3 regions of the Caldimonas sp. genome follow, and region 1 is predicted to be linked to each of the others. Evidence: predicted binding sites of a transcription regulator. Region 1 holds the regulator's gene; each other region holds the start of a gene.
The links. Region 1 encodes LexA, which represses DNA repair genes until DNA is damaged. Its sites were predicted from a motif close to ACTGTATNNNNATACAGT; they were not measured.
Positions count from the first base shown of each region.

Region 1 (2,264 bases):
GTGCCCGCGCACCGGCCCCGCTCGTGACGATCTCCACCCAGGGCCACGCCGTGGGCTCCAGGGCCAGCAGGGCTTGCAGGCCCAGCGCAGGTCCCTGCGGCCAGGGGCGCAGAATGCGCAACCGGCCTGCCTCCACCAGCGCCACCGGTCCTGCATCGCCGGAATCGAAAGCGTCCACCCGGTAGGTGTGAGCCTTGCGCACATCGGCCGCCGCGTGCACCCGGCCCGACAGCACGGCCACCACCCCCCGGGCCTGCGGCCAAGCCGCCACCGTCACGGCATCGGCCAGGTTCTGTGGCCCGTCGGCCGACAAGGCCGTGGCCGGACGCATCGCCGCCGTCAGCACCACCGGCTTGGCCGGCGCCAGCACGGCCTGCAGGAACCAGGCGGTCTCCTCCAGGGTGTCAGTGCCATGCGTGATGACGACCCCGGCCACCTCGGGCCGCGCCACCGCACGGTCCACGGCCCGGGCCAGCTCGCGCCACACACCGAAGTCCATGTCCTTGCTGTCCACCTGGGCGAGCTGGAGCATCTCCAGAGGCTGGCCGGACAGCGCTGGCACGGACGCCAGCAACTGCGCCACGCCAATCTGGGCCGCGGTGTAGCCGGTATGGTCGGCCGCGCTGGCGGCCGTGCCGGCAATCGTGCCACCCGTGCCGATGACCACGACGGTCTGGTGCATGTTTTGCATTTTTCTGGAAGCTGGATAAAAATACAGATACTGGATGCGCAACCAGTCAGTGTGCAGCCAGGACGTACACCGGGCCGGGGCGATCGCCATCAGCCCGGCCGATGGCCGCGACCCACCACCCGACCCACGCCCATGGACACGTTCGAGACCCCCAAGCTCACGGCCCGCCAGCAGCAAATCCTCGAGCTCATCCAGAGCGCAATCGAGCGCACCGGCGCTCCCCCCACGCGGGCCGAGATCGCTGCCGAACTGGGTTTCCGCTCGCCCAATGCCGCCGAGGAGCATCTGCAGGCCCTGGCCCGCAAGGGCGTCATCGAGCTGGTAGGCGGCACCTCGCGGGGCATCAGGCTGAAGTCTGACACATTGCGATCGCTGGCCGAGTCGCGCATCCGCCAGTTCAGCCTGCCGCTGCCCGGCCTGGCCCAGCTCGCCCTGCCCCTGGTGGGCCGTGTCGCCGCAGGCAGCCCCATCCTGGCGCAGGAGCACATCGACCAGACTTACCACGTCGAGGCCGGCCTGTTCCAGCGCAAGCCCGACTTTCTGCTGAAGGTGCGCGGCATGAGCATGCGCGACGCCGGCATCCTCGACGGCGACCTGCTGGCCGTGCAGGCCACGCGCGAGGCCAAGAACGGCCAGATCGTCGTGGCCCGCCTGGGCGACGAGGTCACGGTCAAGCGCCTGCGCCGCCAACGGGGTCACATCGAACTGGTGGCCGAGAACCCCGACTACCCCACCATCGTCGTCGAGCCCGGCCAGGACTTCGAGCTCGAAGGCATCGCCGTGGGCCTGATCCGCAACACCATGCTGATGTAGCCGCTGCCGCTTCCGGCCTGCTGCAGGTGGTGGGCGCAGGTGCGAAGGGGTGTCCCCTCGCACAGGCCCTGCAGCCTGGCCCGCTGCGCCTTGGGCGCAGCACCCGTCCCAATCCTGCCGAATGTCATGTGGTTGGTTGATCTTCGGAGATGGACATGAACGACTCGGCTTTTCCCACACCGTGGTGGCAACGCATGCGGCTGCAGCCCCGGCCCGCCATGCCCCGCTGCCTGCCCACGGGCCATGCTCGCCTTGATGCCGCTTTGCCCGGCGGGGGCTGGCTGGCCGGGCAGGTGCTGGAAGTGTGCACCCCCCAGGCCGGTGAGGCCGAATGGCGATTGCTCGAAAACGCCATTCGACGCGGCGTGCAAGAGGGGCGCCCCCTGGCCCTGGTCCAGCCGCCGCGTGGCCTGCCCCACCACCCCGGGCTGCTGTCGCTCGACGGGCCTCTCACCTGCTGCTGGCCGGGCGCCGCCCCCCAAAGCCCGGTCCAGGCCGGCGTCCAGTGGCTTCAGGCCCACCCCGCAGGCCTGCTGCTGCTGTGGGCCCAGGAGATGTCTGCCTCCGCCTGGCGTGCGCTCTCGCGTGCCGCCCGCCGTCACGCCGCCCATGTGCTGCTCGTACGTCCGGCCCTGACGCGCTGGGACGACAGCCCGGCGGAGGTTCGTCTGAGCCTGCTGCCGGGCCGAGGTCGCCACTGGGATGTGCGTGTGCAGACCCCGGCCAGTGCGGCCGCGGTGCTCGTTCGGGTGTCGCTGGA
Region 1 covers NZ_JBKBVU010000017.1:28,724-30,987, reverse strand. Annotated here, with positions in the region: gene ACK42S_RS03430 (asparaginase) at 1-682, opposite strand, end outside; gene lexA (transcriptional repressor LexA) at 824-1,504, shown strand; gene ACK42S_RS03420 (hypothetical protein) at 1,660-2,264, shown strand, end outside.

Region 2 (2,264 bases), on a different contig from region 1:
CAGGCCGCGCACGGTGGCGATGCGGATGGGCCCCTGCTCGATCTTTTTGCGCAGGCGGTGGATGTAGACCTCGATGGCGTTGTTGCTCACCTCATCGCCCCACTCGCACAGGCGCTCGACGAGCTGGTCCTTGCTCACGAGCCGGCCGGTGCGCTGCAGCAGCACCTCCAGCAGGCTCAGCTCGCGTGCCGACAGCTCGATCATCTGGTCGTTGATGTAGGCCACGCGCCCGGTCTGATCGAAGGTCAGCGGCCCGTGCTTGATCAGCGTGGAGGCCGCACCCAGGCCACGGCGCGTCAGCGCCCGCACGCGCGCTTCCAGCTCCTGCAGCGAAAAGGGCTTGGCCATGTAGTCGTCGGCGCCCAGGTCCAGGCCCTTGACGCGTTCCTCGATGCTGTCGGCCGCCGTGAGGATGAGCACCGGGGTGGACGTGCCGCGCGCGCGCAGCCGGCGCAGCACCTCCAGGCCGTGCAGCTTGGGTAAGCCCAGGTCAAGGATGATGAGGTCGAACTCGTGCGAAGCCAGCGCCGCGTCGGCCTCGGTGCCCGAGCCGACCTGGTCGACCGCGTAGCCCGCGCCGCGCAGCGAGCGCAGCAGGCCGTCGGCCAGCACTTGATCGTCTTCCGCGATCAGGATGCGCATGGCTGTCTCCTCACAGTGTGAGCTCTCGATTCTAGGCGAGCGCACCTCACGCTGCCTTGCGTCAGGCCGCCCCGCCTGCGGCATAAGCCTCCAGCCCCAGCATGACGACCGTGGCCACCTCGTGGCCCACTTCGGCGCGGAATTCGGCCTCGGCCTGGGCCACGGCGCGCCGGAAGGCGTCCAGCCAGGCCAGGCCGGTGGGGGTGAAACGCACGAGCCGCGCACGCGCGTCGCGCGGGTCGGCCTCGCGCACCACCAGGCCCCAGGCCTCGCACTGGTCCACCAGGTCGCCCATGGCCTGCTTGCTCATGCCGGCGCGGGCCGCCAGCTCGGTCAGGCGCGAACCCTCCAGCGCCAGGTGGCGGGTGATGTGGATGTGCGCGGCCGTCACCTGCTGACGCGCCGCGAGGTGGGCCAGGGCCAGCGGCACCTCCACATCGCGGGCCATCAGCGCGAGCACCCGGGCATCGAAGCGGCGCAGGGCATGGCCCAGCAGGCGGCCCAGGTGGATCTGGCGCCAGGTGTCATCGGGGGAGGAGGAGTACATGCCTTGATAGTAAGGCAAACTGACTAAAAAACCTGTTTACTCGGAGGTACGACCCCCGCAGAATACTGTTCATGCATCCAGCCTGTGTGCAAAGACAGGCTCCCAGGACACCCATCGCCAACCCTCAAGGAGAAAGATTCGTGGACGCACCCGTCAAGGCCCTGAACACCGAAAAAGCCAAGGCCCTGCAGGCCGCGCTGGCCCAGATCGAGAAGCAGTTCGGCAAGGGCTCGATCATGCGGCTGGGCGAGGGCGAAGCCGTCGAGGACATCCAGGTGGTGTCCACCGGTTCGCTGGGCCTGGACATCGCCCTGGGCGTGGGCGGCCTGCCCCGTGGCCGCGTGATCGAGATCTACGGCCCGGAGTCCTCGGGCAAGACCACGCTGACGCTGCAGGTGGTGGCGCAGATGCAAAAGCAAGGCGGCGTGTGCGCCTTCATCGACGCCGAACACGCGCTGGACGTGCAGTACGCGCAGAAGCTGGGCGTGAACCTGCAGGACCTGCTCATCAGCCAGCCCGACACCGGCGAGCAGGCCCTCGAAATCGTCGATGCCCTGGTGCGCTCGGGCTCGGTCGACCTCGTCATCATCGACTCGGTGGCCGCCCTCACGCCCAAGGCCGAGATCGAAGGCGAGATGGGCGACGCTCTGCCCGGCCTGCAAGCCCGCCTGATGAGCCAGGCGCTGCGCAAGCTCACGGCCACGATCAAGAAGACCAACTGCATGGTCATCTTCATCAACCAGATCCGCATGAAGATCGGCGTGATGTTCGGCTCGCCCGAAACCACCACCGGCGGCAACGCCTTGAAGTTCTATTCCTCGGTGCGCCTGGACATCCGCCGCGTGGGCTCGATCAAAAAGGGTGAGGAGGTCATTGGCAGCGAGACCAAGGTCAAGGTCGTGAAGAACAAGGTCTCGCCCCCGTTCAAGACCGCCGAGTTCGACATCCTGTACGGCGAAGGCATCTCGCGCGAAGGTGAGATCATCGACCTGGGCGTGAACACGCGCGTGCTCGAGAAGTCCGGAGCCTGGTATGCCTACAACGGCGAGAAGATCGGCCAGGGCAAGGACAATGC
Region 2 covers NZ_JBKBVU010000039.1:10,794-13,057, reverse strand. Annotated here, with positions in the region: gene ACK42S_RS06185 (response regulator) at 1-642, opposite strand, end outside; gene ACK42S_RS06180 (MarR family winged helix-turn-helix transcriptional regulator) at 704-1,189, opposite strand; gene recA (recombinase RecA) at 1,330-2,264, shown strand, end outside.
Region 2: recA (recombinase RecA) is a predicted target of LexA. The motif match lies at 1,254-1,271, and genes of this name have one in related genera.

Region 3 (2,264 bases), on a different contig from region 1:
CCCGGCGCGCCCGGGCACATGCGCTTGCAGCCACTGCTGGAACAGCGGGTTCACCTCCCAGGGCAGACGCAAGACCGTGTAATGGATCGATGCAGCCCCCGCGTCGGCCGCTGCATCGATCAGCCGCTCGATCTCGGGCTCGTTCAGGAAGGGAATGATCGGCGCCACATTCACACCCACCGGCACGCCGGCGCGGGCCAGCGTCCGCACTGTCTGCAAGCGCCGATGCGGTGCCGCCGCGCGCGGCTCGAGACGGCGGCACAGTGCAGCGTCCATCGTCGTCACGCTCACGAAAACCATCGCCCGGCCTTCGGCAGCATCGGCGGCGATCAGGTCGAGGTCACGCTCCACGCCCGAGGACTTGGTGACGATGGTGTACGGGTGTCGGCAGCGATGCAGCACCTCCAGCACCGAGCGCGTGAGCCCCAGGCGGCGCTCGATGGGCTGGTAGGCATCGGTGGCCGAGCCGATGTTGATCGGGCTCACCCGGTAAGCAGGCCGCGCCAGTTCCCGTGCCAGCACCTCGGCTGCATTGACCTTCGCCACCAGCTTCGTTTCGAAGTCCAGCCCGGGCGACAGATTCAGGTAGCTGTGCGTGGGCCGCGCGTAGCAGTAGATGCAGCCATGCTCGCACCCCCGGTAGGGGTTGATCGACCACTCGAAGGGAATGTCGGGCGAGTCGTTCGGGCTGAGCAGGGAGCGCACGCGCTCTTCGCTCACCTCGGTGCGCGGCGCCGGGGCCGCCCCATCGGCCGCCGAGTCCGCCTGCGCCAGCGAGTCCCATCCATCGTCAAACCATTCGCGCTCGCTGCTTTCGAAACGATGGGCCAGCCGCCAACCCGTGCCACGGCCCTTGAAAACCAAAGGGTGGGAAGAGGGATTAGCCATGGAATCCGCGACCCAGAGACTGTATATACGTACAGTAATGGATCGCCACTCCGCTGTCAAACCCTCCCTCGGGTCGGACTCGGCCTTCCGTCCAATGACAACCCGATGCGGCGGGCCACCTCGACCACGGCCTTGTGGAAGGACTCGACGATGGGGGCCAACATGATGCGGCGCTCAACGCCCTGGACGAGGCGCTGACCCGACTGAGCGCCCAGGCCGCCCGGCTCCACCGGAAGATCGCCACCGAGGTGCAGGCCGACCGCCGGCGCGGGGGCACCTGACGCCGTTGGCGCAACGGCAGCGCCCCCTGAACCTCGTCATCCCGAGCCAACGCCGGCTCCCCGTTCGGCTTGGCCGTGCGCATGCCGGTCGGATTGGACAGGCATGCGGCTGACCTCCGCGAGGCCCCGGGGCGCTGCTCTCAGGCAGCACACAACTGGGCCTTGGCGGCCAGGTACTCGCTGCGCAGACGCTCGATGAAGACGCGCGCGGGCACCACCTCCTTGATGGCACCCACGCCCTGCCCGGCACCCCAGATGTCCTTCCAGGCCTTCTTCGCCCCCTCGCCACCGAAATTCATCTTGCTCGGGTCGCTCTCAGGCAAGGCGTCGGGGTCGAGGCCGGCACGCACGATGGAACCGCGCAGATAGTTCCCGTGAACCCCGGTGAAAAGGCTCGAATAGACGATGTCCTGGCTGGTGCTCTCGGTGATCATGCGCTTGTAGTCGTCCACCGCCCTCGCCTCCTCGGTGGCGATGAAGGCCGAGCCGATGTAGGCGAAGTCCGCCCCCATCGCGCGTGCTGCCAGAATGGCACGGCCATTGGCAATCGCTCCAGAGAGGGCCAGCGGGCCGTCGAACCACTCGCGGATCTCCTGCACCAGCGCGAAGGGGCTGGTGGTGCCTGCATGACCTCCGGCCCCGGCGGCCACGGCAATCAGCCCGTCGGCCCCCTTGTCGATGGCCTTGTGCGCGAAGGTGTTGTTGATGATGTCGTGCAGCACGATCCCGCCCCAGCGGTGCACGGCATCATTCACGTCCGTGCGCGCCCCCAGCGAAGTGATGATGATGGGCACCTTGTACTTCTCGCACAGCGCCATGTCGTGCTCGAGTCGGTCGTTGCTCTTGTGCACGATCTGGTTGATCGCAAAGGGAGCGGCAGGACGGTCCGGATGCTGGCGATCGTGGGCTGCCAGTGTCTCGGTGATCTCGGCCAGCCATTCGTCGAGCTGAGAAGCCGGGCGCGCATTGAGCGCCGGCATCGAGCCGACGATGCCGGCCTTGCACTGCTCGATCACGAGACGGGGATTGCTGATGATGAACAGCGGCGAGCCGATGACCGGCAGCGGCAGGTTCTGAAGAACGGTGGGCAGTGGC
Region 3 covers NZ_JBKBVU010000057.1:7,336-9,599, reverse strand. Annotated here, with positions in the region: gene ACK42S_RS07945 (PA0069 family radical SAM protein) at 1-888, opposite strand, end outside; gene ACK42S_RS07940 (hypothetical protein) at 1,023-1,169, shown strand; gene ACK42S_RS07935 (NAD(P)H-dependent flavin oxidoreductase) at 1,310-2,264, opposite strand, start outside.
Region 3: ACK42S_RS07945 (PA0069 family radical SAM protein) is a predicted target of LexA. The motif match lies at 907-924, and genes of this name have one in related genera.